Regions from separate parts of the Collinsella sp. BM28 genome, predicted to be linked through region 2. Evidence: predicted binding sites of a transcription regulator. Region 2 holds the regulator's gene; each other region holds the start of a gene.
The links. Region 2 encodes NrdR, which represses ribonucleotide reductase genes. Its sites were predicted from a motif close to AAACACNATATATNGTGTTT; they were not measured.
Positions count from the first base shown of each region.

Region 1 (10,691 bases), 380 kb from region 2:
ATGACCGCCTTGAGGTTGTCCTGCATGTTGGGCACCTCGACGTAGGAGATGGCGCCGCCCGGGGACAGGCGCTGGAACTGGCTCTCGAACTTGAGCTTGTCGAAGGCGTCGATCTCCTCCGAGACATGGACGTGGTAGCTGTTGGTGATGTAGCCCTTGTCCGTCACGCCGGGGATGATGCCGAAGCGGCGCTGCAGGCACTTGGAGAACTTGTAGGTGGTCGACTCCAGCGGGGTGCCGTAGATGGAGTAGTCGATGTCCTCCGCGGCCTTCCACTCGTTGCACTTGTCGTTCATGCGCTGCATGACCGCCATGGCGAACGGCGTGCCCTTCTCATCGGTGTGGCTGGCGCCCGTCATGAACTTCACGCACTCGTACAGGCCGGCATAGCCGAGGCTGATGGTCGAGTAGCCGCCAAAAAGCAGCTTGTCGATCTTCTCGCCCTTGTCCAGGCGCGCCAGAGCACCGTACTGCCACAAAATGGGCGCGGCGTCGGACAGGGTGCCCAGAAGGCGCTCATGGCGGCAGCGCAGGGCGCGATGACACAGCTCCAGACGCTCATCGAAGATTTCCCAGAACTTGTCCATGTCGCCCTGCGAGGAGAGCGCGACGTCGGGCAGGTTGATGGTCACGACGCCCTGGTTGAAGCGACCATAGTACTTGGGCTTGCCGGGCTCGTAGTTCTTGGCGCGGGCCACGTTGTCATACCCGTTGCCGGAGCGATCGGGCGTGAGGAAGCTGCGGCAGCCCATGCAGGTGTAGCAATCGCCGTTGCCCTCGGTCTCACCCTTTGAGAGCTTGAACTCGCGCATCTTCTTCTCGGAGATGTAATCGGGCACCATGCGCTTGGCGGTGCACTTGGCCGCGAGCTGGGTCAGGTAGAAGTACTCGGAGCCCTCGCGGACGTTATCCTCCTCGAGGACGTAGATGAGCTTGGGGAACGCGGGGGTGACCCACACGCCCGCCTCGTTCTTCACGCCCTCGTAGCGCTGGCGCAGGGTCTCCTCGATGATCATGGCAAGATCGCGCTTCTCGGCCTCGCTGCGGGCCTCATTGAGGTACATGAACACCGTCACAAAGGGCGCCTGGCCGTTGGTGGTCATGAGGGTGACGACCTGATACTGGATGGTCTGCACGCCACGGCGGATCTCATCGCGCAGGCGGGTCTCCACGACCTCGGACACCTTCTCCTCGGGGGCATCCACGCCAAGCTCGACGAGCTCCGCCTCGACCTGACGACGGATCTTCTGACGGCTGACCTCGACGAACGGTGCGAGGTGCGTGAGCGAGATGGACTGGCCGCCATACTGACAGGAGGCGACCTGGGCGATGATCTGCGTGGCGATATTGCAGGCGGTGGAGAAGCTGTGGGGGCGCTCAATGAGCGTGCCGGAAATGACCGTGCCGTTCTGCAGCATGTCCTCAAGGTTCACGAGGTCGCAGTTATGCATATGCTGGGCGAAGTAATCGGAGTCGTGGAAGTGGATGATGCCCTCGTTGTGGGCCTCAACGACCTCGGCGGGAAGCAGGACGCGCTGCGTGAGGTCCTTGGAAACCTCACCGGCCATGTAATCGCGCTGCACCGAATTGACGGTCGGGTTCTTGTTGGAGTTCTCCTGCTTGACTTCCTCGTTGTTGCACTCGATGAGTGACAGGATCTTGTCGTCGGTGGTGTTCTTCTGGCGCTTGAGGCCCTGCACGTAACGGTAGATGATGTAACGACGGGCGACTTCGAAGCGATCAAGGGCCATAAGCTCATCCTCGACCATGTCCTGGATCTCCTCGACGGAGACCGTGTGGCCGGCCTCTTCGCAGCGGTCGGCGACGTTTTCCGCGGCGTAGCGAACCTGACGATCGGTGAGGCGCTCACTGCTCTTGACCTCACTGTTGGCGCCGTTGATGGCGTTGATGATCTTCTGGAGGTCAAACGTGACCTCGGAACCGCTGCGCTTGATGATCTTCATGTGACTCCTCCGCGACCCAAGCTTGCTCGTGACTTCGTTACGGGATAGGAAAGCCCCGGCCCCACGCATTTGCATATGGCAGCGGGGTCGAGGCTCATCATTGCCTTTCACAAGTATGATACGGCATTTTGCCATCAATATCTGGTGACATCCGTAAACGGAATCACTATATGTTGTGTTTTAGCAGGTCAGAAGCAATGTGCTAATTTTTCCTCTCATTCAAGGTTGCAAATTGACCCGAATTGCTAGGAGAGAGCCCACCGTCCCCCACCTGCATGGATGACAAAATGCTCGCGGGAGCCGCAACCGAGGTGTCCACAAGTTCTCCGCCAGTCGCCGACAAGTGGAACAAGAGACCCTCACCATAACCGCAGGAAGCCTATATGTTGTGATTGGGCTTCGCGCACTCGGAACGCGGAGGAACGAAAGAAAAAATGGACACCCCGTGGGGTGCCCAGCATGATCATATGGAGGCGAAGCCCGGATTCGAACCGGGGGTAAAGGCTTTGCAGGCCTCTGCCTTACCACTTGGCCACTTCGCCTTATATGCAAAGGGCCGATTGAAATCGGCCCTGGCGCATATAATGGAGCGGACAACGGGGCTCGAACCCGCGACCCCAACCTTGGCAAGGTTGTGCTCTACCAACTGAGCCATGTCCGCTTATGGTGGGCGATACAAGATTTGAACTTGTGACCCCTACCGTGTCAAGGTAGTGCTCTCCCCCTGAGCTAATCGCCCAACTCAGGTGCGCATCAGCGCGGGGATTAATATAGCCCAGATACGAGCGTTCGGTCAACAACTTTTTCCATCTTTTTTAAAATTGTTTGAAACAGCAGTCTAATCTCGGGTTTTACGCAGATTACCGCGCACCGATCTCGAGGAGGATGCCTGCGACTCACGCAAGCCAACGAGCCCTGCGGCAAGAACTCGTCGCCGCGGCACCGGTGCGGACTTGTCGCGGCGTGCCCGTGAGGACAGGCGGTCGCTGTCTGGACGACCCCAAGGATCACCCCAGCAGCGTAAACAATCATGAAAAATGACTTGCACATTATCGTCTGATTGCGTATAGTACTTTCTCGCAAGCGGACATGGCTCAGTTGGTAGAGCACAACCTTGCCAAGGTTGGGGTCGCGGGTTCGAGCCCCGTTGTCCGCTCCATCGTTTGTAAAGAGCCGATTGAAGAATCGGCTCTATTCATTCGGCGGCTTGGCCAAGTGGTAAGGCAGAGGCCTGCAAAGCCTTTACCCCCGGTTCGAATCCGGGAGCCGCCTCCATATGATTTGATTGAGGGCATCCTTTGGGGTGCCCTTTTCCGTACCAGACCATGCTCGTCAAGAGGGGTCATTGCCCAGGCGCCAAAACAAAACCAGTGGCAACGAATGCGATCCCCGCCCCGCCGCAGGAGCATCAAGCGATCATCTTGATAAGGCGCACCTGCGTGCCAGGCGCGTCGACGCGACGGCGCACGTCGACGCTATCGACCAACATGCGCATGAGTCGGATGCCGCGACCGCGCTCTCGACTCCCTGGAGGTTCCTCGCCGTCCGCGATCTCGAATCCGCACCCGCAATCACGCACCTCGATCACCACGCGGTCGGTGTAGGCGATCACCGTCATGGTGCTCCCCTTGCCGCCGCAGGCATGATCGTAGGCATTCGACAGCGCTTCGCCCGCCGCCAAAGCGGTGTCGAAGCAGTCATCGCGCGACAGCGGCAGGCCACCCAGCAACTCAGCGATGCGGTGCCGGTACATGCCCAGGTTCTCGACGCCGGGTCGAATGGCGAGCGTTTTGCTCCACAGGGGCGGCGCATCGGGCGCAAGCACCGGAATAGGCGGCTTTTCTGCGGCCGAAACATGCAGGGCGTCCAGCAGGCGGGCGATCTGGAGAAAGCGAACCACCTGGGGAGAGGTGTTCACCAGCGAGAGCAGCCCTTCGCGATCGAATAGCGTCCGCGCGCGCACGAGCAGGAACGCCAGCCCCGTCGAGTCGATGAAACTCACATTCTGGCAGTTCACCAGAATGCGCCGTACCCCGTTTTCGATGAGGGCATCGACCTGCTCACGCAGGCGCGGTACCGAAGCGATATCGATATCGCCCGCCGGGGCGATTACGGCTATGTCATTCCACTCGTTCATGTTGCTATGGTTCCCCGTTCACCGTCCACCGATACCCTCGCACGCAAACGCATCAGACGCCGCGCCGGTCGAACCTCAACGCCACGAGGGCGATATCGTCATCGAGTGCCGAACCCGTAAATGCATCGAGCTCATCCAGAACCTGTGCGCACAGGCCTTCAACGCCCTCAGCAGCGGCACGAAGCAGCACCTCACGCAAACGAGCCTCGCCAAAGAACTCGCCTGCAGCATCGCGGGCCTCGATGGCACCGTCGGTGTACATAAAGAGAATGTCCCCGGGGTTAAACGAGAAGGTACCGTTCTCGTACACCATACTCGAGAAGGCGCCCACCACACCCGACTGGACGCTCAGCAACTCCGCCTCCACGCCATCGGCCTCGTTGGCCTTCACGAGCATGGTGGGGGGATGGCCGGCCGAACAATACGTCGCGCGCCCATGGCGCAGATCGAGCTTTGCGATGAACATGGTCACGAAGGTCTCCACGCGCGAGAAACTCATGAGCATGCGGTTGAGCGACCGCGCCATACGCGCCGGGCTCGCCCCCTCCCAGGCATATGCGGTGAGTGCCGTCTTGACGAGCGCGGACATCGACGCAGCCTCCACGCCCTTTCCCGACACATCGCCCAAAATCATCACGGCGCGATCGTCGGGCAGGCGGATGAGGGTGTAGAAGTCGCCCCCCACGAGCGCTTGGCGCGTGGCGGAAGAATACAGCGAATCCGAGGTGATGCCCGGAACAACCCCAAGGTCGTTGCGCATGCCAGCCTGCAAGGTCTGGGCAATGCGACGCTCGCTCTTCTGCTGCACGGCCCCGTCCATGATGAGCTCGAAGTCATGCGCGAGATGCGTCAGGTAATCGAACTCCATATCGTCCACGGGTTCTTGGGAATCATCACGTAGCAACAAGAATCGACGGGGCGGGAGGACGGCGGCGAACGGGCCGTCGTCTTCGACAAATGCGCCCTCGTCTTGCTCGCGACCCATATCCACGAAAACGCCCTGGCACGGAAGGCCGTGACGCTCAAGCCACTCACCGACCCAGGTGATGCGGTCCACACGCGCCAAGCGAATCTGCTTGGGAGGCTCGGGCGCCGCGAGGGCACCCGCCTCGTCACCAAGCAGGTCGGCCGATGCGGGAGCGCCCACTCGGGCAGCGGGAGTCGTCACCGAGAAAAACATTTCCTCAACGTCGCAGGGAAGGTCCATGCGGCTTCCGCCATCAAAGTCAATCACGTAGGCACCGCGCTCCACATCATGTAACACGGGCAAAAGGTGGCAAGACAACTGCTCAGTGACTTCGCTTGTCATCTCGGTCCATGCCGCAATGGGGTCCTTTCCGTTCGCGTACAAAAGCTCGCGAATTCGACTAAGCGAGCGCGTGAGGGACGAGGTGCGCGCGGCACGCAGACTGCTCACCACCCCCATCAACTCAATGGACAGATAATCGCATATGACCTCGAGAACACGGACGTCGTAGATGCGCGGATTGCACGGGCGCGTCCAGCCAAGCTCAACAACGCCCAAAACCTGCGTTCCAAAGTACACGGGGACCGCAATCATGGTCTTGAATGGAGGCATGTCCTGCAGGCGCACGTTGTGCCGCACACGGGCATCGAGGTCATAAAAGGCGCCGGGTGCCGTAGGGTCTGCGGGATCGACGGGCACCAGCGACAGTCGGCAGGCTCGTTGCTCGCGTAGGACGTGGGTGGGCACACCCGCGCCATAGGGAATGAAATCGGGTACATACCTGGCCGCAATGCCTCGGCTCACACCGCGCAGCTTGAAGCCGCCACCCTCGGCAAAGTAGATGGTCGTTCCCGCCGCATCGAGCGTGTCGGCCATGCGGTTGAGCACCGTGTCCAGCAACGTCGACATATCGCTGGAGCCCACCGTGGACATGATGACCGACAGCGTGCCCGAGAGGCGTTTATTGGCGGCTTGGAGCTCAGAAAGCAGGCGCTGCGTCTTGCGATCGTGGGCGTACTGCTCCTCGAGGCTGCGGATGGCGACCACATATCGATGCGCATGGCAGTCGCCCTTCTCCGTCTCGATGAGCTCAAGCGCACGTACGCGTACGGGGATGAAGGAGCCGTCGGGCAATTTGAGCATCAGCGTGTTCTCTTCGCCATCGGACGAAAAAGGCATCTTGTGACCGGCGGCTCGCTCAAATCCCGAACTGTAGAGCAGGTCTTTGATGTCGGCGCCGACGACTTGGGAGCGGCTCATCTTCTGGAGGACGAGAAACTGGCGGTTGACATGGCGTACCGCGCCGTCGGCATCACAGATAGCGACGGCGTCACTCGTCACCTCGACCAAACGGGCGACGTCGCTCAATTCCTCGTTGTGCATATGTTCCATGCGCCACCTCCGCCGTACCAACATAACGCGGACGCGCGAGGGGGCTGCCGGCGAATCGCACGGCCGCGTGCGATATATAGCAAAAACGCGAACCCAAACCGGGCTCGCGTTTCACATGCGTGGTGTCGGAGGCGGGACTTGAACCCGCATGACCGAAATGTGGTCACTAGCACCTCAAGCTAGCGCGTCTGCCAATTCCGCCACTCCGACGTTTGCTTTCGCGTTACCGCGTCTGCAACGAGGAAGATAGTACCCCGAGTCCCATCATTCGCGCAAGCCCCTTTTTCAAAAAAGTTTTGCGAAAGGGCCTGCAGAAGACTTCCTTGCAAGAAGTACCTGCAAAGATCCCTCTGAACGCAGGTGAGAGGCGGGGCCTGGCAGTAAGAAAGATCCGCCCTTCCCCGCTGGGGATTTAGGGCTAGACGAGCTCTACGGAACCAAGATCGACGAGCCCGTTCGGCAAGACATTCGCCATCTGCACGCGATCAGATGCGACCTTGGCATACGCCGGATGCACCAGGGGGATCATCGGCATCGCCTCGGACGCAAGGACAAGGGCCTCCCTTGCGCGCTCGGTACGCTCCGTCGCGTCGCGCTGCTCGGCCATGGTGGTGAGGGCGGCGGTGAGCGCATCATCTTCGTATCCCGCCCATGAGCCTCGCTCAGACGTGGTGCCAAGCAACTGGGACACCACCGTGTCGATTGTGGCAGCCGCCGGGTCGAACGTGACGAGGCAGCACGCACAATCGCCCTTATCAAGGCTTTCGGCGAGGTCTTCCGCTGCCAGCGCAGCGGTCTTCACCGTCAGCCCCAAGTCGGACAAATCGCTCGCGATTTGGTCGGCGATGCGCCCCTGCACGCCCCCCTCGCGATACGTTAGGGTGAAATCGAGATTCAGCGGCTCCGCCGTCATCTCTGGAGCGTCTTTTGACTCTTCGGCAGAACCCATGGTCTGCTGGGCCTCGTCCTCCCGCTCCTGCGCGCTCAGCCCCTCTATGAGCTCCAGAGCCCGGTCAGCATCAAACGCGCACGCCTCCCACGACACCGCCTCGCCCACGCATGGGGCAACCGGGCTCATGGCGGAAGCGGCGCTGTAATTGAGCACCTTCTTGCAAAGGGCTTCGCGGTCGATACCGCAGGAAATCGCACGGCGAAAGACGGCGTTGTCGAACGGGGCCACACGCGTGTTGCACACCATGTACGTCAACCCGGCTTCAGGCCCCTGAACGAACCGCTCGCCCGGTTTCATGGTCCCCGCGCTCGACGAAATGCCGCGCGCATCTTCGGCATCCTTCAACTGGTCAACGGGCACATCGCAGATATCGAGGACACCCGCCTGGAAATGGTTGTATGCGGCAACGGTGTCGTCATGAATGGCGAGTAGGACGCCATCCACCAAGCTCGCACCATATGCGCACTCGTCAAAGCGCGTGAGCCGAATGTCGCCCTTTCCCTTCCACGGGCGGTCTAACATGAACGGTCCATTGCCCATGGGCTGTTCCGAAAACATAACGGGATTGTCCTCCGCACTCGCGGGAACAGGACCGAGAGCTGGATGCGAGACAATCGAGGCGAAGGCTGCATGCGGCTCGGTAAGCGACACGGTAAGCGTGAGGTCGTCAGGACAGCGTAAACCGACCAATTCCGAGGCCCGGCCGCCAGACAGGGCATCATACCCATCGATGGCGGAAAGCAAGGATCCCCAGCGGCTACGAGGGCCCTCGCCACCATTCTCCTTGTGTGTCCGATCCTCATCCGTATCGTCGGACATCGGCTTGACCAAACGCTCCCACGCCCGCTTGAAGCAAGAGGCCGTGACGGATTCACCATTGTGGAACGTCGCACCTTCGACAAGGCTGAAGGTGAACGTGCGCGCGTCATCGGAAACGGTGACGCTACGGGCGGCAGCGGGGGTCGCCACACCATCCACGATGCACGTGAGCGGGCAGAATAGCGCCTGAAGCACCTGCAGGCCAAAGCGATCGGAGACGAGCAGGGGGTCGATTGCCGAGGGCTTGCCGATGCGACACGTCACCCATGAGGACGGGACGTCATCACTTGAGCCCGCATCGCCGCCCTCAACCTGGCTGCACCCGCTTAGTCCAAGCCCCATCACACCGCATGCCGCAGCGCCTAGGAATGCACGCCTGTCGATCATCTCGGCCCCTTCCCGGATCTATTGCACAGATGCACTTTCATCCCACCACTCTAAAGCAAAACCCGCGCAACCCCAACCGAGCAGTGACCATCCCAGCAAAGTCCCCTCATGCATGAGACTTTTCTCGTCCACGCGCGCGACTAAGTACGGACAGCCCTCGCGTTTCACATCCAAGCGTACATTCCGCAGAAAGCCCGCCAAAGGCGGGCTTTCGAGGACGTTTGATCGGTTGGCGTCATGAGGGCTGAGGGGCCCTTACAGGTCGATGTACGACTCCTTGATGGGGAACGGCGTCGCATAATGACAAGCACAGAAGTGGCCCGCGCCGATTTCACGGAACTCGGGCACTTCCTCGGCACATCTGCCCTGCGCGATCGGGCAACGCGTGTGGAAACGGCAACCGCTCGGCGGGTCGATCGGACTCGGCGGATCACCGGCAAGAATGATGCGCTTGCGGCTCTTCTGCACGTCCGGATCGGGGACCGGCACGGCGGAGAGCAGCGACTGCGTATACGGATGGTTCGGTTCGGCGTACAGACTCTTCCAGTCGGACAGCTCGACCATCTTACCGAGGTACATGACGGCGACGCGATCGGAAATGTGCTGAACGACGGAAAGGTCGTGGGCAATGAACAGATAGGCGGTACCGTACTGCTGCTGAAGGTCCTTCAGCAAGTTCAGAACCTGGGCCTGAATGGAGACGTCGAGCGCGGAAACGGGCTCGTCACAGATGATCAGCTTCGGACGCAGAATGAACGAGCGGGCGATACCGACGCGCTGACGCTGGCCACCAGAGAACTCATGCGGATAGCGGTTAATGTGCTCGGGATTGAGGCCAACGACGTCGAGCAGCTCGCGAACGCGATCCATGCGCTCCTCGGGCGTACCGATGCCATGGATGACCATGGGCTCGGAAACAATCTCGCCGATCGTCATACGCGGATTGAGCGATGCATACGGATCCTGGAAGATGAACTGCATGTCGCGGCGCATATCCTTGAGCTCGGCCTTGTTCATCTTGGAGATATCTTTGCCCTCAAAGTACACCTTGCCGGACGTCGGCGGGTCGAGGTGCATGATGGCGCGGCCGGTGGTGGACTTACCGCAACCGGATTCGCCCACCAGACCGAAGGTCTCGCCAGCGCGGATCTCGAACGAGACGTCATTCACCGCAGAGACGACCTTCTTGGAGAACCTACCGCCCAGGAAACCGGAGCCGGTGGGGAACTCCTTCGTGAGGTGCTCAACCTTGAGCAGCGGAGTATTGTTGTCTGCCATTTAGGCCTCGCCTCCCTTCGAAGCTGCGACATCCGCGTTATCGGGAATCGCGGTCGGCATGGTCCCGCGGGAGCGGGAGGTGTCGGGTGCGAACTTCTTTACGAAGGCATCGTCATCGGCGTAATGACACTCGGAGTAATGACCGTTGTCCATGACGAACTTCTTGGGGCGTTCCTTGTGGCAGAGCTCCGTGGCATACGGGCAACGAGGCGCGAACGCGCAACCCTGCGGCAGGTTGACGAGCGACGGCGGATTGCCGTGAATTGGCGTAAGCGGCTTCTTCTCGTCGGTAGCCTGCTCGGGAATGGAGCGAATGAGGCCCCAGGTGTAGGGGTGGCGGCTCTCGTAAAAGATCTCGTCGGCAGTGCCGAACTCCACGGGGTGACCTGCGTACATGACCATGATCTTGTCGGCCATGTCGGCGACGACGCCCAGGTCGTGGGTGATCATGATGATGGCGTTACCGTTCTTCTCCTGCATCTCCTGCATAAGTTCGATAATCTGCGCCTGGATGGTCACATCGAGGGCCGTAGTGGGCTCGTCGGCAATCAGGATGTCGGGATCGCAGGCGAGAGCCATGGCGATCATGACGCGCTGGCGCATGCCGCCGGAGAACTGGTGCGGATACTCGTTCACGCGCTTCTCGGGCTCAGGGATGCCCACGAGGTCGAGCAGCTCAGTGGCGCGCTTGAGCGCCTCCTGCTTGGAGTAGCCGCGGTGCAGACGAAGGCCCTCCCCCACCTGACGACCGATCTTGTAAACCGGGTTGAGCGAGGTCATGGGGTCCTGGAAGAT
Region 1 covers NZ_JBTOLJ010000001.1:577,865-588,555, reverse strand. Annotated here, with positions in the region: gene nrdD (anaerobic ribonucleoside-triphosphate reductase) at 1-1,964, opposite strand, end outside; tRNA gene ACX9NZ_RS02470 (tRNA-Cys) at 2,433-2,506, opposite strand; tRNA gene ACX9NZ_RS02465 (tRNA-Gly) at 2,550-2,625, opposite strand; tRNA gene ACX9NZ_RS02460 (tRNA-Val) at 2,629-2,703, opposite strand; tRNA gene ACX9NZ_RS02455 (tRNA-Gly) at 3,048-3,123, shown strand; tRNA gene ACX9NZ_RS02450 (tRNA-Cys) at 3,166-3,239, shown strand; gene ACX9NZ_RS02445 (anti-sigma factor antagonist) at 3,373-4,101, opposite strand; gene ACX9NZ_RS02440 (SpoIIE family protein phosphatase) at 4,154-6,460, opposite strand; tRNA gene ACX9NZ_RS02435 (tRNA-Leu) at 6,581-6,670, opposite strand; gene ACX9NZ_RS02430 (ABC transporter substrate-binding protein) at 6,879-8,618, opposite strand; gene ACX9NZ_RS02425 (ABC transporter ATP-binding protein) at 8,874-9,896, opposite strand; gene ACX9NZ_RS02420 (ABC transporter ATP-binding protein) at 9,897-10,691, opposite strand, start outside.
Region 1: nrdD (anaerobic ribonucleoside-triphosphate reductase) is a predicted target of NrdR. The motif match lies at 2,126-2,145, and genes of this name have one in related genera.

Region 2 (10,691 bases):
CGGAGGAAAGCTCGAGCTTATCGTTCAACTTCTAGATAGGTACCTAACGGATAATCCTGATGCTACATTTGACCAGGCAGTATCGTATGCTGAACAGCTACAGGCAAGCTCTCAGGTGCTCTTTTCGCTGAGCAGTTACGAGAATCTCACGAAAAATGGACGCATGCCCAAAGTCGTCGGAGCCCTCGCCAGCGGTCTTTCCATCCGCATGCTCGGTACTGCGAGTGCTCAGGGGACGATCAAGGTCGTAGCACCAACGCGTGGTGACAAGAAAACGTACCGCAAGATCATCGAAACCATGCGTGCTGATGGGTATCGTGGCGGCATGGTCTATATTGACCATGTTTTCAATGAGGACGGTGCCTCGGCACTCAAGGATGCGATTGTTACCGAGTGGCCTCATGCCGAGGTGTTCGTCTTACCCTGTGGCGGCCTATGTTCGTACTACGCCGAAAAGACCGGCCTGATCATTGGGTACGAATGGGCGCACCGTCTTTGACATCATCAACAGACGAAAGCGAGAACCCCCGCAACGCGCGGGGGTTCTTTATTTAGATCGTCATCTACTTTACATAATATATATTATCGTAATTCTGAATAATGTATCACATACTCAGACCGAGAGACACACCATTACGACCAAACCCGATTAGATCCTGCCAGACTCCTCGAGGTAAGCATAGGCGGACATGGCCGCAATGGCACCGTCAGCCGCCGCGGTGATGACCTGTCGCAAGGACTTGGAACGCATATCGCCAGCGCAGAATAATCCGGGAGTCTTCGTTGCCATTGATTCATCGGTAACGACGCCACCGTCTGAACCAAGGTCAACATAGGGAGCTACGATTTGGGTAGCCGGATCATGGCCGACGGCGACAAATATGCCAACCGAGCCTTCGTCGAACATCTCGGCGTGCGTCTCTCCCGTGGCATTGTCTCTCAATACGATGCGGTTGATAAACGTCGAACCGCTCACTTCGATAATACTAGTTTGGTACCTAATGGTAATGTTGTCACGCGTGAGAAGTCGCTCTACCATGCCCCGTGGAGCCCGGAACACATCGCGTCTCACGACAAGTTCAACGTGCTCGGCGATATTGGAGAGATACATTGCCTCCTCAACAGCGGAATTGCCGCCACCGATGATAAAGACGTGCTTTCCGCGATAGAACATTCCATCACAGGTGGCGCAATACGATACTCCCCTTCCGCGGAACTCATCCTCACCTACGAAGCCTCCAAGTCGGGGCGTAGCTCCGGTCGCCACGATAAGCGCAGGGGCTTCGAGCTGCTCCATATCGGTGTTGACGATGAACATGTCATCTTCGCGGTCGATCGACGAGACCGATCCGTACGTGGACTGAGCACCTGCATGCTCGGCGTGCTCCAGCATCTTCTGGCCAAGTTCGGCCCCCGAGCAACTGCCTAATCCGGGGTAGTTGTCAATGATATCTGAGGTGGCAATCTGTCCGCCAGCCATCCCATGCTCGACAACCAGAACGTCTAGGCTGGCTCGTGCGGCGTAGAGGGCAGCGGAATAGCCTGCGGGACCTCCACCGACGATGATGAGGTCTTTCGTGGAATCCATAGCCGGTACATCCTTTCGGTACGTCGTTTCTTTGCTCTTACCCGATTGCGCCGAGCTCTTGCAGGGCGGGACGTACAATGCTGTTAGCAAGCAACCAGGGAGACGCCCACATGACAACTGAACGCCTCGACAATCTTGGCGATAACGTGCCGCTCAATTCCCGGGGGACGGTATCACCGGCAAGCGAAGCCCCACGGCCCGTTATTACCATTATGCATGCCTCGGTAGGCTCCGGACATCGCGCGGCGGCCATGGCAATCGCACAGGCGGTGGAAAACATGCGGGGTGCACATGGCGTACCCGATGATGTTGAAGTTGATGTCCTCGACGTACTCGATTTTGGGCGCATCAAATTCGACGGTAACAAAACTGCGGCGGCGTTCACGGGCGCCACGAGGCCCATCTACGATGTTACGTGGCGCTATACGCTCACGGGCAGATTGCTCTGGGGCGGTGGATCGGCGTGGTCCAGAATCATGTTCCACTCATTTAACGACTATGTGACTGAGAAGCGACCCCTTGCCGTCATTTGCACACACATCACCGCCGCAAATACCGCCGTTGGAGCCCGCATGATGACAGGTGTGGAGTTTCCCGTCGTCTGCGTCCCCACCGATTACGAGATAGAGGGTTGGTGGCCACACAAGGAAACCGACCTCTTTTGCGTCGCGACCGAGTTCATGGCGGAGACGCTCCGCCCACGAAAGGTTCCCGAGCGATGCATCGAGGTCACGGGCATACCCATCAGACCGGGATTTAGCGAGCCGCGCAATCGCGAGCACGATTGCGAGACGTTCGGGGTGCCAGGCGACAAGACCTTGGTGCTGGTCATGGCAGGCGCCGCCCTACCCCAGCCGTATGTGCGATTCCGGGCGGCCATGGAGGAGACGCTTCCCTACCTGCGCAGCTTCGAGAGTATGCACTTCGTGTTCCTGCCGGGTAAGGACATTGCATACGCGAAGCACCTGCGCTCCGTGTTCGAGGGCATGAAGCTTCCCAACGTCACCGTACTCGATTACGTGGACGACATGGCGGCCCTCATGCGGACCTGCGATCTGGCGATTCTCAAGTCCGGCGGACTTACCGTGACGGAGTGCCTGTGCGCCGAGCTGCCGATGATCTTGCTTGGAAAATCGTATGGGCAGGAGAAGGCGAACACGACGATGCTCACGTCTTTCGGCGCGAGCATGCATGCTACCACCTCACGCGAGCTCATCATGCAGTTGAGGCATCTCCATGATAATTCAGAGGCGCTCCACGGTCTCCTCGTCAACGCTGGCGCACTCCGCCGTCCCGATGCCGCACAGGACATCGTTTGCAGCACGATGCGGCTGGTCGGCGTGCCGTGTGATCGCGAGCAACATTTCGCTGAATTCTACTGGGGTGGAAAACCCGCGCATATACGGTAGAAAGATGCCCTCGCGGACAAATGACCGCGAGGGCATCTTGTATTGACGCATAAAGCCTTCTACGTGCTTACCGCATTTCTACACGAGCAGGAAGTACGCAAGGAACGCGGCGGCGGCGACCCACATGAGCGGACGAATCTTCTTGAGGTTGCCCGTCACGGCAGCAACGACCACGTAGGCGATGAAGCCAAGACCGATGCCGTTGGAAATCGAATAGGTGAACGGGATACCGACGATGATCATGAAGGTCGGGAAGCCCTCGAGGATGTCCGACCAGTCGACCTCGGTGACCTCGCTCATCATCAAAAAGCCGACGTACACGAGGGCGCCACAGGTAGCGGCGGAGCTGATGCAGCTGATAACCGGGGAGAAGAATGCGGCGAGCAGGAAGAGAACGCCTGCCGTCACGGAAGTAAGTCCGGAGCGACCGCCGTCGGCAGCGCCGGAGGCAGACTCAACGAACGTGGTGATGGAAGATGCGCCGAACACGCCACCCGCAGCTGCAGCCACGGAGTCGACGATGAGGATGGGCTTGATGTCCTCAACCTTGCCATCCTCGGTGAGGAACTCGCCCTGCTTGGCAACGGCCATGGCGGTGCCCATGGTGTCGAAGAAGTCGCTCATCATGAGCGAGAAGGCAAAGAGGAGCAAGGCGGGAGTGGTGAGGGCCTTGACGACGCCCATGACGCCATCGGCGTCCGCCATGAACGGGGCGCCGAAGGTGGAGAAATCGAGCGGAGCGACGATGCTCGAGGGAGCAGCGGTCACGCCGAGCGGAATGCCGAGGACGGAAGCGATGACGATGCCCCACAGCAAGGCGCCCTTCACGTTCATGGAAGAGAGGACGACGGTGGCGACGATGGAGATGAGGCCGACGAGGAAGACCGGGTCGGTCACCTTGCCGAGGGCGACCATGGTGGCCTCGTTGGCGACGATGATGCCGCCATCCTTAAGGCCGATCATCGCGATGAAGAGGCCGAGGCCGATAGAGATGCCGTGACGCAGGGACACGGGAATGGCATCCATGATGGCCTCGCGAAGACCGCACAGCACGAGCAGCAAGATGGCGATACCCTCGATGAAGATGATAGCCATGGCAGTCTGCCAACCGAGTCCCATGGCTCCGCAGAGCGTGTACGCGACGATGGAGTTGATGCCCATGCCCGAGGCGCAGGCGAGCGGACGGTTCGCGATGAGGCCCATCGCGATCGTCATGACCGCGGCACCGATGCACGTGGCGGTCACCGCGGCGGCGACGGGAACGCCACCGGCGGAGAGGATGAGCGGGTTCACGACGATGATGTAAGACATCGCCAGGAACGTGGTCAGTCCCGCACGCAGCTCAGTGGCCACGTCGGACTTGCGCTCCCCCAACTTGAAAAACTGGTCCATAGATAATTCCCCCTATACGACTGGAGCGACTATTTCGAACCGCTCGACCCGAAACCGCCGCTACCGCGATCGGTCTCGTCGAGTTCGTCGACCTCTGTAAGGTGCACGACGGGCACCTGCTGGATGACGAGCTGGGCGATACGCTCTCCCCGCTCGATGTGAATGGTCTGCTGGGAATCAAGGTTCACGGCGATGACCTTAAGTTCACCGCGATAGTGGGCATCAATGAGCCCCGGGGTGTTGGCGATAGTGAGACCGCGCTTGAGAGCCATACCGCTCCTGGGCTGAACAAACCCGGCGTACCCATCCGGAATTGAGATGGCAAGGCCAGTGGGGATGAGGACGCGCTCGAAGGGCGCGATGTCGACGCTCTCATTGGCACGCAGGTCCAAGCCCGCATCACCCTCATATGCATAAGCGGGTAACTCAACGGTTGGATCCAGGCGCTTGACGTTCACGTTCAACATGGACATGTAATCACCTCAGCTTATCGAGTTCGGATAGGAACTCATCGATGTCTTGGAAGTCACGATACACGGACGCGAATCGGATGTAGGCGACCTTATCGATCTTCTCGAGGCGCTTGAGGACCATATCGCCAATATCATGGGAGCTGACAGCCGAACGCGCCCCGCCCCTCAGTTCCAGTTCGATGTCATCAATGAGCGCGTTGAGCTGCGTGAGATCGATGTCGCGTTTGGAAGTTGCGCGCATAAGTCCCACGAGCAGCTTATTGCGGTCGAAAGGCTGCGTGGTTCCATCGCTCTTCAGCACCTCGATGGGGTCCTCGCATCGTTCGAATGTGGTGAACCGGTATCCGCACGATCGGCATTCACGACGACGTTTGATGGCGTTCGAGGAATCCTGCATACGCGAATCTATCACACGCGTGTCATCATGGCCGCACTTCGGACACCGCATGGCATCGTCTCCCCTCACATCCGACAACTTCGCTAGGATACCACGCGTTGAGGGCCGTAATGCTAGAAACACAAGATATGGTGAGTTGTAATAGTTCTAGCCTGCAGAGGGAACGACCAACTCCATGCCAGGGTGAAGCGAAGCGCTGGTAAGTCCGTTCCAGTCCCTCATGACCTCGACGGCTTCTTCGATTGCGAGCCCATCCACGGGGTTGTCCTCCGCGATGCTCCACAATGACTCTCCGGCAGAGACCGTTACATTTTTAGACGTCAGCGTGTCGACGAAGGCCGCATGACTCGCATTCCGAGCCTGGAAAACTGTGGACAGGATGGAAGCACACGCTACGATCAAGACCAATGACGCGACGCCGAAGAGGATAAAGCGAGACCGCGATGAAGGTGCCGGACGATCCCGCGCATAGACATCGGGTGCGGCAACTTGGAAGTGACCGGGCTGGATGTGTGAAACAGTCGACACGCCGCCAGAGACGACGCTTAAGGCTGGTGTGGAGGGTCGGTCCAACGTGAGGGCCAGGGATCCGTAGGTAAACGATGTGGAAGTCATATTCGCTCCTCCCGCTCTGCATCTTGTCGCCTTTGGTTATATCGAGCCGTGCGGACAAAACTTCTGGCACAAGAACGAGTGTTCGTGTATTATTATCTTCGAACAGTTGTTCTTGTCAAGAGAAATGCGAACAGATGTTTGTATTGAGAGGAGCGGTTATGGCCCGCAAGATCACGAAGCGTCAGCAGCAGATCTACGACTTCATCCGTTCATATCAAAAGGAGAAGGGCTATCCCCCGAGCGTTCGAGAGATGGCCGCCGCCGTCGGCCTCTCCTCCCCTTCCACCGTTCATGCCCATTTGAGCGCGCTTGAAGATCTCGGGCTCATCAAGCGCGACGCGACAAAGCCGCGCGCCCTCGAGGTGTTCAACTCGGACGGGTCGTCGGTCAAGCTCGATGAGGTCAAGGAAGTCACCACGCGCGGTACGGTTTCACTGCCGCTCGTGGGTCGCGTCGCCGCTGGGCTGCCCATTCTGGCCGAGCAAAACGTCGAGGACACCTTCACCCTTCCCACGGAGATCGCGACCGATTCGTGCTCCTTCATCCTTGAGGTCCACGGTGATTCTATGATCAACGTTGGCATCTACAACGGGGACTACATCGTGGTGCGTGAGCAAAAAAGCGCCATGAACGGGGAAATAGTCGTCGCCATGATCGACGGGGAAGCGACCGTCAAGACGTTCTACAAGGAACGTGGGCGCGTGCGTCTACAGCCGGAAAACGATTCCATGGAACCCATCTACGCCGACAACCCCACCATCTTGGGTAAAGTCGTCGCGCTCATGCGTCGATTCTAGACATCGCATGCGCCATGATGCAGAACGAGCCGTCGCATCATGAGAATAATCGTAGTGCAAGCGTTGGTGAACGCGTGCTTCGACGAGCTTCGCGGTGCCGTCATCATATTTATCCCCTCATACCGTTTAGCCTGCTCTACACGGCGAGTGCGACGTTGGCACGGTCTTGGCAACAAAAAGGCCGTACGTACCCAAATTGGATGCACCGTGAACATATCCCGATATTGGCATGGATGGGAAGGCATTCGTTGATCATCTATGCAACGCACCAAGTGCTGCTGCTGATGGTGTTGGAGACTGTGTTTCAGTGAGATCGACCGTCAAACGATAGCACGATGCTATTCCGTTCGAAATGGCTGTAGACGCGCCGCGATACGTGCGGGAACACGGCAGACCATGCTGACATGATCATCGAAAAAAGCCTCCGAAAGTACCTGCCCCTGCTTGCGGATCGCGGCAATTAAGGCGCCCTCGCGATATGGAATCTCACATGAGACGAGAGCATCAGATGCAGCGGCCTCACGTGCGATTCTCGTTTGCAGGTCCTGCAAACCTTCGCCCGTGAGCGCGGAGAAGAACACCGCATCGGGGAAACGCCTCTTCAACGCTTCGATATGATCGGAATCGAGCAGATCGATCTTGTTGAACACCGTTACCGCGGAACATGCTCCCGCTCCAACCTCTCTAAGAACATGCTCGACCGCATCGATTTGCCGGTGGCGGTCATCATCTGAGATGTCAACGACTTTAAGGATGAGATCGGAGTCGCGAACCTCCGATAAAGTCGATTTGAAAGCCTCAACGAGTCCATGTGGGAGTTTTTGGATAAATCCCACGGTGTCGGTGATCGTAATGGCGCGCCCACCGGGAAGTTCATATGAACGCGTCGTTGGATCGAGCGTCGCGAACAGCTTATCCTGGGCAAGCACATCAGAGCCCGTCAGACGATTCAGCACGGTCGACTTTCCGGCATTCGTGTATCCGGCAAGAGCCACCCGGAAAGCAGGAGAGTTCGCTCGCCACTTTGATTGAACCGCTCGGCGTTTTTCAAGCTCCTTGAGCTCATGGCGAAGCGCGGAGATGCGATTGCGAATCATGCGACGATCGACCTCGAGCTGGGTCTCGCCCTGACCAAAGCGGCTACCGATGCCGCCACGGGTCTGCTCCTTGGCAAGATGGCTCCACATGCCGCGAAGACGTGGGAGCAGATACTGGAGCTGGGCAAGTTGCACTTGCAAGCGTCCCTCACGCGTTCTGGCATGGAGGCCGAAGATGTCGAGGATCAAGGCCGTGCGGTCGATGATCTTGACGGGTTCACCAAGGGCACGTTCCAGATATGATTGCTGAGATGGACTCAAGTCATCGTCGAAGATGACGACATCGGCATCGAGGCGGTTGACGAATCCGCGAAGCTCCTCCACTTTCCCAGATCCGATATACGATTTGGGAATCGGCCGATCGAGCTTTTGGGTCAAGCGCGCGACGACCGTGGCGCCCGCGGTATCCGCAAGACGCTCCAGTTCGTCGAGCGACCTATCGATGGGCCAGGCGTTATCACGCCAATCGACTCCCATGAGGATCGCACGCTCAGGAACAGGAGCCGTGGAGACAGGATCAAAACGGCTCATCCGTGCATTGCCTCCGAGAGAATGAATTCAACGGCACCCGCAAGTCCCCGCTCGTCCATGTCGATCCAACGCATGCGCACATCACGGCGACACCAAGCGAGTTGACGCTTGGCGTACCTGCGTGAACGACGTTTGATAAGATCAATTGCCTCATCCAGAGTGCACGCGCCATCGATGTAATCGATGATTTCCTTATAACCGATCGCTTGACGCGACGTAAGGGATTCGCGCGCCCCCTCCTCCAAAAGCCGCTCAACCTCAGCAAGAAGGCCTTGTTCCATCATAAGATCGACGCGGCGATCGATGCGTTCGTATAAGCGCTCGCGATCCATGGAGAGTGCATATGTGACGTGGGGAAATGCTTCACGGGGGTGCGAAAAGCCAGATGCCTTCTCAGCATAGGAAACTCCCTCGTCCGCCATTTCAAGTGCGCGAATCACGCGCTTGACGTTGTGCGGATGAATCACCGCGGCGCTCTTTGGGTCACGGCGAAACAAAAGAGCGTGGAGGCCCTCGTCTCCCAGCTCCTCATGAAGGGCAAGGTAGGAGGCGCGGCGGTCATCGTCGATCTTTCCTTTGGGAAACTCCATGACGTCGAGAGCCGCCCTCAAATACAGCCCGGTGCCTCCGCAAAAAACCGGAGTGCGTCCGTCCTCCTGAAGCCGTGCTATCTCTGCGCGAGCGTCGCGTTGATACAGCGCAGCGGAATATGATTCACTCGCGCCAACGAGGTCGATGAGGCGGAGGGGAACCAATCGCTCCGATACGGGCGTCTTGGCCGTACCGATATCCATGTTGCGATACACCTGCATGGCATCGGCAGAAAGGACCTCGGTGTGCAGGGCACGAGCAACGCGGTCGGCAACGGCGCTCTTCCCCACCGCCGTGGGCCCGGTGATGGCAATGATGGGGCTCATCGTGGCTCGCTCGTGGACAACCCGGAAAGATACCAGGTGCGTGCCACATCGATGTGAACGTCGAGCACCTTACCGACGAGTTCACGCGGATCGACGCCATCTGGAACGGGGCAGTGAACCGTTTGGTTCCAGGGACTCTTGCCCTGCAAAACGCGATCGTTCTTCTTCGAAGTTCCCTCTATCAACATGGGAACCGTGGTGTCGAGTGCATGCTGGTTATACTCGAACGCGGTACGCTCGACATGCTTGACCAGACGGTCGAAACGCTTCTGGATAACGGACCTCGGCGTGGGATCTACGATCTTCGCGGCGGGGGTACCCTCGCGTTTGGAGTAGATGAAGGTGAAGGCTTGCGCAAACCGGGCCTCATCCACGAGCGTTACCGTTTGCTCGAAATCTTCATCAGTCTCACCGGGGAATCCGACGATGATATCGGTTGTAAGCGCGATATGGGGAATGCGATCGCGCACGCGATGCACGAGGTCGAGATATTGCTCACGCGTGTACTTCCTATTCATGAGCTTGAGTATGCGCGAGGAACCGGACTGCACGGCAAGGTGCAGCTGCGGCATGACGGCGGGAACCTCCGCCATCGCATCGATGGTCTCGGGCAGCAAATCCTTGGGATGCGATGAGGTGAAATAGATACGCTCAATGCCCGTGTCACCCACACGACGGAGAAGTTCGGCAAAGCGCGGTGCGGAACCTTGGTCACGCCCATAGGAGTTGACGTTTTGGCCAAGCAGGGTCACCGATCGCACCCCTTGACGCACCAGACCGGTGACTTCATCGACGACTTCGTCCATCGGACGGCTCTTCTCGCGCCCGCGTACGTAGGGAACAATGCAATAACTGCAAAAATTATTACATCCCGTCATGATGGGAACCCACGCATGATAGGCAGTCTCGCGATGCCAGGGCATATCGGTGGCAGAGCCCGTGTCGATTTCCTCAACGCGGACATGGCGGGAACCGTCAATAAAAGCGTCAGCGAGAAGTTCGCCCACATGAGCGATTGAATGGGTTCCGAAGATGACGTCGACGTTATCGAGATTGGTGAGAAGACCCTCGCCATCACGCTGGGCGATGCAGCCGCCCACCGCGACCACACGATGCCCGCTCGGCGACTTAGGAAGGCTCTTGCAAGAGGAGCACTGGCCGTACAGACGCGTATCCGCCGCCTCGCGCACGCAACACGTCATGAAAATGACGATATCGGCATCCTCGGGTCCGCTCGCCTGAAGGCAGCCGAGCGAGTCGAGCAACCCGCCCACGCGCTCGGAGTCATGGAGGTTCATCTGACAGCCGAAGGTGCGGATGAAATACGTCTTACCGGAGAGGATGGAGAGGTCAGTCATGAGCAAACCTGCTTACAATCGTCGGAGAAATCGAACGCGTCGGCGTTGGAGATCGAGATGTGATGCACATACACGGAGAGCCTGATGGCCGTGCGGGATTCACCGTTGATGAGGATG
Region 2 covers NZ_JBTOLJ010000001.1:961,608-972,298, forward strand. Annotated here, with positions in the region: gene ACX9NZ_RS04135 (DegV family protein) at 1-499, shown strand, start outside; gene ACX9NZ_RS04140 (NAD(P)/FAD-dependent oxidoreductase) at 650-1,588, opposite strand; gene ACX9NZ_RS04145 (MGDG synthase family glycosyltransferase) at 1,699-2,997, shown strand; gene ACX9NZ_RS04150 (NCS2 family permease) at 3,076-4,389, opposite strand; gene dut (dUTP diphosphatase) at 4,419-4,862, opposite strand; gene nrdR (transcriptional regulator NrdR) at 4,867-5,310, opposite strand; gene ACX9NZ_RS04165 (LysM peptidoglycan-binding domain-containing protein) at 5,407-5,874, opposite strand; gene lexA (transcriptional repressor LexA) at 6,033-6,671, shown strand; gene ACX9NZ_RS04175 (heparan-alpha-glucosaminide N-acetyltransferase domain-containing protein) at 6,689-6,982, shown strand; gene hflX (GTPase HflX) at 7,010-8,299, opposite strand; gene miaA (tRNA (adenosine(37)-N6)-dimethylallyltransferase MiaA) at 8,296-9,216, opposite strand; gene miaB (tRNA (N6-isopentenyl adenosine(37)-C2)-methylthiotransferase MiaB) at 9,213-10,574, opposite strand; gene ACX9NZ_RS04195 (stage V sporulation protein S) at 10,571-10,691, opposite strand, start outside.

Region 3 (10,691 bases), 830 kb from region 2:
CCGAGCGGAGCCCAACCGTAGGAGCCAAAGGCAAGGCCGATACGCTGGTCGTTCTTGGGCGAAAGACCGCGCATGTAGGTGAGGAAGCTCGCCACGGTGGGCAGCATGTTGGAATTGAGGGTGGGCGAACCGACCGCAACGTACCTGGCATCGCACATGTAGAGCATGATGTCGGAGATGTGCGTGTTCTTGACATCGATAAGCTGGGCGGAAACACCCTCTGCGATAAACGCGTCGCAGATCTCGCGCGCCATGGACTCGGTCGAATGCCACATCGAATCGAAGACCACCACGGCCTTCTCCTCGGTCTGATACGTGGTCCAAGCCTCGTAGCGCTCGAGGATCTCGGGGATATGCGAACGCCAGATGCAGCCGTGGCTGGGGGCGATCATCTTGAGCTCGAGGGCCTTGACCGCCTCGAGGGCCTTGTGTGCCTGCATACCGTAGGGCCACACGATGTTCGCGTAGTACTTCTTGGCCTGCTTGAAGATCTCGCAGAGGTCGTTCTCGTCGTCGAAGCGCTTGGTAGTGGCGTAGTGCTGGCCAAACGCATCGTTGGAGAACAGGATCTGGTCGACGTCGGAATACGTAACCATGTTGTCGGGCCAATGAACCATGGGAGTGGTCACAAAGGTGAGCGTGCGCTCGCCAATGCACAGGGTGTCGCCGCTCTTGACCGGAGTCGCCTCGATGCCAAAATGCGCGCGGACCTCGTTGACGCCCGCCCCAGCGCTGGCATAGATCTGCGCATTCGGGGCGATCTTGTGAATCACCGGCAGGGAGCCGGAGTGATCCATCTCAACATGGTTGGTGATGACCACGTCGATCTTGGCGGGATCGACCACCTGGGAAATGCGCTGGACGAGCTCGTCCGCGAACGTTGCCTTGCACGTGTCGATGAGGGTGATCTTCTCATCCATGATGAGATAAGCGTTATACGTGATACCGCGTTCGGTGGTATAGCCGTGGAACAGTCGCTCGTTCCAGTCGATGCCGCCAACCCACCAGACCTTAGGGGAGATCTCGATTGCATTCAGCATGTTGAATCCTTTCTGCCATGTTTGCAGCCGCTGATTCGAGACAGCATTCTAGCATGTGCGCAAAAAGAGGGCGCGGCATGGGAACATAACCCCATGCCGCGCTCTAACAGCGGAGCGATTAGTCAAGGGGGCGGTTCTTTGGCTTGACGCCGCGGGGCTTATTCACCAAAGCCTCGGCACCATGCTCCCGATACTGGCGGCACCACGTCTTGACGGAGGACTCGCTCGGGATGCCATGCTTGATCATGACCTCGCGCACGGTCATGCCGTTCTCCAAGCGATCCTTCACGGCAGAAAGCTTGAGCTCATAGGGATACACCCGATGGCGCGAACCGGCGTTGAGCACTGCGGCCCTACCGCCAACCGCGTAGGCGCGCGCCCACTGACGTGCGGTCGCATCGGGTATCCCCAACTTCGAGGCAAGGGCGCGATGACCTGCACCCTCCGAAAGCGCGGCGACCGCCTGACGGCGCACCTTAGCACTGTACACTCGTCCTGTTTTTTGATCCACCACGGGGTTCACCTCTCGAGTCGCTCGTTTCTGTTACGTTGATCGGCATATCGGGTATATCGGATTCGTGCCAGTATAGATTGCCCTCATACGTAAGCCCACTTAAAAAACAGGTATATGTCGAAGCGCACAGAGAGAGCACATCTGTGAGTTTATGGACATATGTTACTTCCAAACGAACAGTCCGCAGACCTTCGCGGACGCCCCTCCCCACCTTCTATGCGGAACAGGATTCGCATTCCTCGACCTCGAGTGACTTGCTCCGCACGTAATAGATGGTCTTGACGCCCCGTCGCCAGGCCTCGAGGTACAAATTGAGCACCTGGCGCAGCGTGTAATCGTTCGTGATGTACAGGTTCATCGATTGGGCCTGGTCGATATGACGCTGGCGCACACCCGCCGCCCGCACACTCCACTGCTGATCGATATAGTGCGCCGGCTTGTAGTACCAATACGTGCGAGGCGAAAGGTCCGGGGCAACACGAGGCAGCATCGCGCCCTTCTTTTCTTCCAGGAAGAACTTCCGCATGATGGGATCGATGCCCGGGGTGGTGCCCGAAAGGATCGACGTCGAGCTGGTGGGGGCCACGGCAAGCAGATAGGCGTTGCGCACGCCGTGCTCGCGTACGCGCGCAGCGAGCTCGCGCCAGCGCCCAACGCCCAGACTCGGCTCTCCATCCAGGTACCCGCGCTTCTCGAAGTATGCACCGCTCTGCCAGTCGCTACCCTCAAAGACCCCGTTCGCGCCGCGCTCCTCCGCCAAACGCTCGCTCGCGCTGATCGCGTGGTAGTTGATGCGCTCGAACACCTCGTCCACAAAACGCAGATGCTCATCGCTCTCCCAGCTCACACCGCGTTTGGCGAGCATATGGTGGTACCCCGATACGCCCAAGCCGATCGAACGGTAGCGATGGTTGGTGAGCCGGGCGTAGGGAAGCGCGTAGAAGTTGAGGTCGATGACGTTGTCGAGCGCGCGCACGGCCGTCTCGATCACCCGCTCCATGACGGCGTCGTCCTCCACGGGCAGGCGTCCGAGCGAAAGGCTCGCGAGGTTGCAGACCACAAAGTCGCCCGGACGCGCGGTGGTCACCACCACCGTGTCGCCATCCTCCGTGACAACCTCGCGGGAAACCTCCTGGATTGCACTTGTGTTCTGCGCGATCTCGGTGCAGAGATTGGAGCAGTAGATGATGCCCTCATGCGGATTGGGGTTGGCCCGGTTGACCGCATCGCGCATAAACGCGAACGGGGTACCCGTCTCGACGGCACTCTTGAGGATGAGGCGAACCATATCCTTGATGAGAATGGTGCGTTTGGGGATGCGGGGGTCGGCGACGCAGTCACGGTACCGACGCTCCCACTCCTCGCCGTAGCTGTCCTCCAGCGCGTAGCCTTTCACCATCAAGATGTCGTGCGGGCACATGAGGTGCCAATCCTGATCAAGGCTCTCCTCCGCCATGCGCCAGAACAGGTCCGGATAGCATACGGCGGGGAAAACATCATGCGCTTTCATGCGGTCGTCGCCGTTGTTCGTGCGCAGGTTCAAGAACTCGGGCAGGTCGCGGTGCCAGGCGTCGAGGTAGACGGCCACGGCGCCCTGACGCATGCCGAGCTGGTCGACGGCAACGGCGGTGTCGTTGATCACGCGAATCCAGCGGATAACGCCGCCGGCAACACCCTCGAAGCCGCGGATGGATCCACCCGTGGCGCGGACCTTGCCAAGATACATGCCCATGCCGCCACCGTACTTGCTCACCTGGGCAAAGTTGTCGATGCTGCGGTAGATGCCCACCAGGCTGTCGGGCACGGTGTCGATAAAGCAGCTGGAGAGCTGGTGATCGGGCTTGCGGGCGTTGCTCATGGTAGGCGTGGCCATGGTGACCTCGAGCTTGCTGAGCATGTCGTAGAAACGGCGAACCCATTCGAGGCGCGTCTGGGAGTCCTCGTTCATGGCAAGGTGCAGGGCGATGCCAAGGAACATCTCCTGCGGGCTCTCGAGCGGCGTGTGGTCGTGGGCGTGGATCACGTAGCGCTGAATGAGCAAATCGAGGCCGGAGTAGGTGAACAGCTCATCGCGCGCGGGCTCGAGAAACGACGCGGCCCGATCGAGCTCAGCGACCGAATAGGCCGTGAGGATATACGCCCCATACAGGCCCTGGTCGGTGAGATGGCGGATGAGTTGGCCGAACGTGTCGATGCCGAGCGCGCGGCGCGTCGATATGAGCTCACGGCTGAACGCGAACCCGTGCAGGCGCGCCGCGATGAACTCCCAGCGAGGCGCCTCTTGGCTCGTGAGCTCAACCGCGCCACGGACCAAGGCGGCCATACGGTCCGACGCGGTGGCGTCCGCACCGATGAGGGCGCGGTAGCGCGCGGCAAGCATGGCAAGGTCGTAGACGGGGTCATCGAAGTCCCGCTGGATGCGGGAAAGGGCATCGTCCAATCCGGAGGCAAGGTCGGCGTCTCCCGCAGCGACCGCATTCGCCACATCGGAGCGGACGGAACGCCTCTCGGCACGCTCGTGACGGTACAGGATGTAGCTCTTCGCCACGTCGAAGTGTCCCCGCTCCATGAGGGCGCGTTCGACAAGGTCCTGAATCCCCTCGACGGTCGTGACCTGTTCACGCGCCATTGCCGACTCCACATGCGACAGCAGCGCCGCCAGCTCGTCGGCCGAAACCGCAGGGACAGAGGACGCGCCCGCCTTCCCCAGCGCGACCTCCTCGAAAGCACGACGCATCGCCTCGACGATCTTGCGGCCCTCGTAGGCCTCCATACGCCCATCGCGTTTTTTGATGACGTCCGCTGCGTGCACCATGGCATCTCCTTGCGTTCTCGGTGAAAACACTATATATAGACATCTGAGTGATACGTTCTATCAATATGTCGGGTATATAAGCATAGCCTAACTGTTTCTATTTTTGTATCGTATACTAAAACCACTAAGGATCATACGTGCGCCCAACGGGAAGGAAGGAATTCGCCATGACCATCGAAGATCGCCAGGCACTCGTTAAGAAACCGTTGTTCAACCCCAATGGCGACATCGATGTGCGCGACCGCCGCTTGATCGGCGGCAACACCACCAACCTCAACGACTTCAACAACATGAAGTACCCCTGGGTCTCAAGCTGGTACCGCCAGGCGATGAACAACTTTTGGATCCCCGAGGAAATCAACCTCACCCAGGACGTTAAAGATTACCCGCGCCTCTCCCCCGCCGAGCGCGCCGCCTATGACAAAATCCTGTCGTTCCTCGTGTTCCTCGACTCCCTTCAGTCGGCGAACCTTCCCAACATCGCCGAGTACATCACGGCCAACGAGGTGAATCTCTGCCTCTCGATCCAGGCGTTCCAGGAGAGCGTGCATTCGCAGAGCTATTCGTACATGCTCGACACCATCTGCGACCCCGCCAAGCGCAATGAGATTCTGTACCAATGGAAGACCGACGAGCACCTGCTCGCGCGCAACACGTTCATCGGCGACCTGTACAACGAGTTCCAAGAGCGCCGCGACGCGCGCACGTTCCTGCGCGTCCTCATGGCGAACTTCATCTTGGAGGGCGTGTATTTCTATTCCGGATTCATGTTCTTCTACAACCTCGCACGCATGGGCAAAATGCCCGGCAGCGCGCAGGAGATCCGCTACATCAACCGCGACGAGAACACGCACCTGTGGTTGTTCCGCAGCATCATCCTCGAGTTGCAAAAGGAGGAGCCGCAGCTGTTTTCCGATGAGAACGTGGCGATGCTGAGAGAAATGCTCGAGGAGGGCGTGCACCAGGAAATCGCCTGGGGCCGTTACGTACTGGGCGATGCGATTCCCGGGCTCACGGGCGATATGGTCGAGGGCTACATCAAGTACCTCGGCAACCTGCGCTGGAGCTCGCTGGGATTTGGCCAGCTATATGAGGGCTATCGCTCCGAGCCCGAGGACATGGCGTGGGTGAGCCAGTACTCCAACGCGAACATGGTAAAGACCGACTTCTTCGAGGCGAAGTCCACCGCATATGCCAAGAGCACCGCGCTGGTGGACGACCTGTAGAGAGATGTGCAAAAAGGGGCTATCCCCATTTGCGTATCGTGCAAAGAGGGCGATGGGAGATGTCCCGCCGCCCTCTTTGCGCTCGCAGCACTCAGTGCCGTGTGTCTGCCGAGATTAACTACTCGTCGAACGACTCCCATTCGTCGGCATCTTTGCCACGGCCGACCTTGAAGGCCGCCGCGAGGGCACCCAGGCCCATCAGCGCAAAGGACGCAAGCGACATCGAGTCGCCCATCTGGGGCAGCGTACCGTCGGGGTTCTTCTTCGAGACCGTGCCCTTACCGTTTGAGGTCCCGTTGCCCGTGCCCGTGCCGGCGATGCCGCTACCGTCGTTACCGCCATCGGTGCTACCAGATCCCGCAGGCTTCCAGTCGGGATCGGTCAGAGTGGAGGCGAGGTCGAGCTTACGGTCGGTCAGCACGCTCTCGTCGTGCGTGAGCGAATACAGCGCGCCATGGGCGAGTTCGGCGAGCTGCGGGATGTTCGGGATCATGTCGGCGGGATTATCGCCCAGGAAGCCTAGGACCGATCCCACATTCGAAGCAACGATACCGATCAGGGTAATGGGGCCGCTGCCCTGGTCTTTCACGCACAGGTCGCCAAGCTTGAACTTCACCTTCTTGAGCAAGGTGGTGAGTGCCTTCAAGTTCTCCTCATTGTTGATGGCACCGCGCAAATAGCTGATGAGCGATCCGTCCGCTGTCGGATTCCCCTCGGAATCGGAACCCGCCAGCCGCATGTTCGCAGTCGCTGCCTCGACCCAGCTGGGACACGTCTCGTCACCGTAGAGATGATCGCCATAGGCGAACTTGATGAGGTCGAACAGGGTCTTGCCGTCATCCGAAACCTGCTCGTTGACCAGCACCTCAATCAAAGAACGCAGGAGGTTCAAGGTATCGCCCCTGCCCTCTTGCAAGAGCTGCGCATCGATATTGGCATACAGCGTTGCCATGAACTTCGCAAACGAGGTAGCGTCGATGTAGTACGACCAGTATCCCGCAGCGGCCATGGGAACCGAAGCAGCAACGCCTTCGATTTCGGCGGCCAACGACGGGTCGGGAGACAGCGCGAGCACCTGCGCGGAACTCGTAACCCCATCCAGCTGCTCGAGAATGATTCGCTGTTGGGCCGCGTCCGACCAGATGCCGAGCGTTCCGTAGCTCTTGAGAAGGAAGCTCAAGTCTCCGAGCACGACGGCAAGCGCCTCGTCCTGGGACTGCGGCAGCATGGTGAGCAGCATGTTGAACAGCGCCGGGTCAAGGCCGTCGGCGGTGCCATCGCCCACATTCAGGCCGCCCAGCAGCCCGGCCAGCGCGGGCTTGACGCCCCCGTTCGCAACCATATCGTCGATCGCCGGCGACACCAGGGCATCGGCGATCATGGTCTTGACCACGTCGACGGTAAGGAGACGTTCCTCGCCATACGCCGTGATATCGGCGATCTTCGTAGTAGCTTTGGTGTCGAAATCGACGTAATCCACCGAACCGAGCGGATGGTTCTCGACGGCAAGGGTCGCCTCGACATTCGCCGTCCCCTCCTCGCGCTTCCAAGAGAGCGTGGCGAAGCGGATGTCACTCGGATAGGTAACGGTCGCGCAGGTCTCGATATCGTAGAGGGTGTTGCCCGCCTCGGTGGTGATACTCGCGATGTCGTTGGCGTGCATGTGGCCGGTAAAGACCGCCGAGACTCCCGCATCGGCGTAACGGCGCTGGCAATCCTCGTAGTTATCGACCAGGTACTCGCCCATGAGCTCGGGCTCCATGGAGAAGTGCGGGATCACACCGTGGTGCTGGGTCACGAACACGATATCCCCGGCCGCGCGGGCCTGCTTGGCCTGGCTCTCCACCCACGCGAGCAGCTTCTCCCCCACCACACCAGACGTGACGTGCTCATCGCGGCCGAGCCCATTCTGGTCGGCGGAATACTTGCCGGAGTCGACCACGATGAGCGTGACGCCCTTGGCGGGGCGCACCACGTAGGAGAGGCTGCCGCCCTGACTGCCGCCCTCATCGAACTTCGCGATCGCGTCGTCGTAGCCGCAATCGGCGTACAGCTCCTTGAACGCGAGCGGGTCGACGAGGTCGGTGTGCTCCGCCTTGCCGCTCGAGAAATCACGGCCGTTGTCGTCGTTATTGATGTCATGGTTGCCGTTGATCACGCAGAACATGGCCTGCTTGCCGGCATTCGCCAGCTGCTTCTTGGCCGCCGCGAGCTTCTCGTGCATGCCCTGATGGCAGACGAGCTCGCCGTCCTTCGTGAGGTCGCCGGAAAGGATCACCAGATCGGGCTGATACGCCACGATCTCGGCGAGGGCCTTATCAACGATGGCGCCTGACTCGCGAAACATCTTGCGGTCGGAGTTCTCGGCGATAGTGAAGTCACCGCAATCCGCGTACAGCTTCTGGGAGAAGTAGTGCACGTCGGAAAGGTGCACGATCTTGATCTGGTTGGGGTAATCCGTGCCAGCCTCGATCGTCTCGGCCGCTGCCTCATACGGATCGGCGGACATCGCGACAGCCGTGGCACCCGCCCCGACCACCGAGAACCGAACGAAATTCCTGCGACTGATTTCCTTTTCCAGCATGCATCGACTCCCATCGACGAAAACGGCAACAAAAGGGCCGCCATGGCGACCACCGCGTTCAGTATGGGAGACATCTGTTAGCTAGCTGCATGCCGTGCCGTCAGCTCAAGGCAAGGTTACGGTAAAGAATGTCAGGTTTTATCCAGGAACGTAAGGCTTTTATTCACGGCGGGTGACCTCGGGCGAGACCTCAAATGAGTGCCTGTCCCCATATTGAGGCAAGGCGGGCGCACCGCTGGATGCGCCCGCCTCTCACCAATCACACCGTGGATGCATTGCCACGCGTGTCGCCCGAGCTACCTGCCCTGGGTGCGGTTGTGCTCGTAGATCTCCACAAGCTTTTGCTGCACGTCGTAGGGCACCTGCTCGTAGCCGGCGGGCTCCATGGTGAAGTCACCGGTGCCGCGCGTGAGCGAGCGCAGACGCGTGGCGTAATCGACGAGCTCCGCATACGGCACGGTCGCGGTGACCACAGTCTCGCCGCGGTCGCTGGAATCCATGCCGGTCACGCGACCGCGGCTGGCGGAAACATCGCCCATGACCGCACCGGCGTAGCTCTCGGGGATCGTCACCTTGATGTTCTCCATGGGCTCGAGCACCACGGGATCGGCATCCTCGCACGCCTTCTTGAGGCCGATGCGCGCGGCGGTGCGGAACGCCATCTCGTTGGAGTCGACCGGGTGGTAGGAACCGTCGTAGCAGGCGACGCGGATGCCGGTGAGCGGATAGCCCGCGATCACACCGTCCTTCATGGTCTCCTGGACGCCCTTGTCCACCGCGGGGATGAGCGCGCGCGGGATGCGACCGCCCACGACCTCGTCCACGAACTCGTACTCGGTGCCGTCGAGCAGCGGCTCCACGCGCAGGTAGCAGTCGCCGAACTGCCCGGCGCCGCCGGTCTGCTTCTTGTGGCGGCCCTGGGCGCTCGCCACACGGCGGATGGTCTCGCGGTACGGGATACGCAGCGGAACGATGTGCGCGGCGACCTTGGTGCGGTCCTCCAAGCGGTTGAGCAGGACGCTCACCTGAGCCTCGCCCACCGCGGAGATAATCGTCTGGGCGGTCTCCTCATCGCGGTCGATGCTCATGGTCGGGTCGGCCTCGCACGCCTTCTCGATGAATGTGAAGAGCTTGTCCTCGTCGGAGCGGTTCTCCGCCTCGATGGCGATGCGGTACTGGGAGTTGGGGAACGCGAACGCCGCCGCCTCGACCTTACCGGTCACGGACAGGGTGTCGCCCGTCTCAGCGCTCAGCTTGGGCACCACGATGATGTCGCCCGCGTAGGCGTGGCCGACCTCGGTCATCTCGCGGCCGCACATCACGTAGAGGTGCGTGAGGCGCTCGCCCTTGCGGGTGCGGGCATTGACGAGCTCCATGCCGGGCTCGATGGTGCCGGTGAGCACCTTGAGGAAGGACAGGCGGCCCTGCTGGGGATCGTTCAGGGTCTTGAAGTCGAAGACGACGGGGCGCTCATCCTCGCTGGAAATCTTGAGGGTGTCGCCGTCGATGAGCGGCATCTCGCCGTAATCGGTGGGCGCGGGGAAGTAGGTCGCGATATCGTCCATGAGGGAGTTGACGCCCTGCTCCTTGATGCAGGAGCCGGCGAACACGGGGACGAACAGGCGCTTGGCGATCGCCTTGGCGAGCAGGCCCTCGACCTCGTCCTGAGTGAGGGACTCGCCCTCGAGGTACTTCTCCATGAGGTCGTCGTCGGCCTCCGCCACGAGCTCGCACAGGGTCTCGTGGGCGGCCTCGGCGCTGTCGCGGAGCTCCTCGGGAATCTCCGATTCGGTCTGCTTGGTGCCATCGCAATGGCGGGCCTTCATGCGCACAAGGTCGATGATGCCGTTGAAGTCATCGCCCGTGCCCCACGGGAGCGTGACGGCGCCCAGGCGCGTGCCAAAGCGCTCGCGGAGCATCTCGAGGCACATGTCGAAATCGGCGTTCTCCTTGTCCACGCGGTTCACGAACACGGCGCGCGCGAGGCGCAGATCCTCGGCCGCGTACCAGAGTTTGACGGTGGTGGGCTGCGGGCCCTCGGCGGCGTCGACCACGAACAGGGCCGTCTCGCACACGCTCATCGCCGCATAGGCGTCGCCGATGAAGTCGGGGTAGCACGGGGCGTCGAGCACGTTGATGCGGGCGTTCTTCCAGTCGATCGGCGCGATGGAGGTCGAGATTGAGAACTCACGCTTGACCTCCTCGGCATCGTAATCGAGCGTGGGCTTGGTGCCGCCGTGACCGCCCAGGCGAGCGGTCTTGCCGGAAAGGTGGAGCATGGCCTCCGCGAGCGAGGTCTTGCCCACCCCGCCTTGGCCTACGAGCACCACGTTCCTCACATTGCCAGTCTTGGGCGCACCCATGGGACACCTCCCTTTCCCAGCGCGCTGCGAGCGCGCCGAAAATGCGTGCGAGGTGCCCTGTGCATCCCCGCACGACAGCCGTATGGCATGAGCCTACCCAGTTTTACACGCGGATATATTGGCCTTTCGACCAGCGTGCACTCAGGCAC
Region 3 covers NZ_JBTOLJ010000001.1:1,793,538-1,804,228, forward strand. Annotated here, with positions in the region: gene ACX9NZ_RS07855 (FprA family A-type flavoprotein) at 1-1,040, opposite strand, end outside; gene ACX9NZ_RS07860 (helix-turn-helix domain-containing protein) at 1,159-1,530, opposite strand; gene ACX9NZ_RS07865 (ribonucleoside-diphosphate reductase subunit alpha) at 1,769-4,369, opposite strand; gene ACX9NZ_RS07870 (ribonucleotide-diphosphate reductase subunit beta) at 4,537-5,595, shown strand; gene ACX9NZ_RS07875 (metallophosphoesterase family protein) at 5,714-8,179, opposite strand; gene ACX9NZ_RS07880 (elongation factor G) at 8,476-10,542, opposite strand.
Region 3: ACX9NZ_RS07865 (ribonucleoside-diphosphate reductase subunit alpha) is a predicted target of NrdR. The motif match lies at 4,394-4,413, and genes of this name have one in related genera.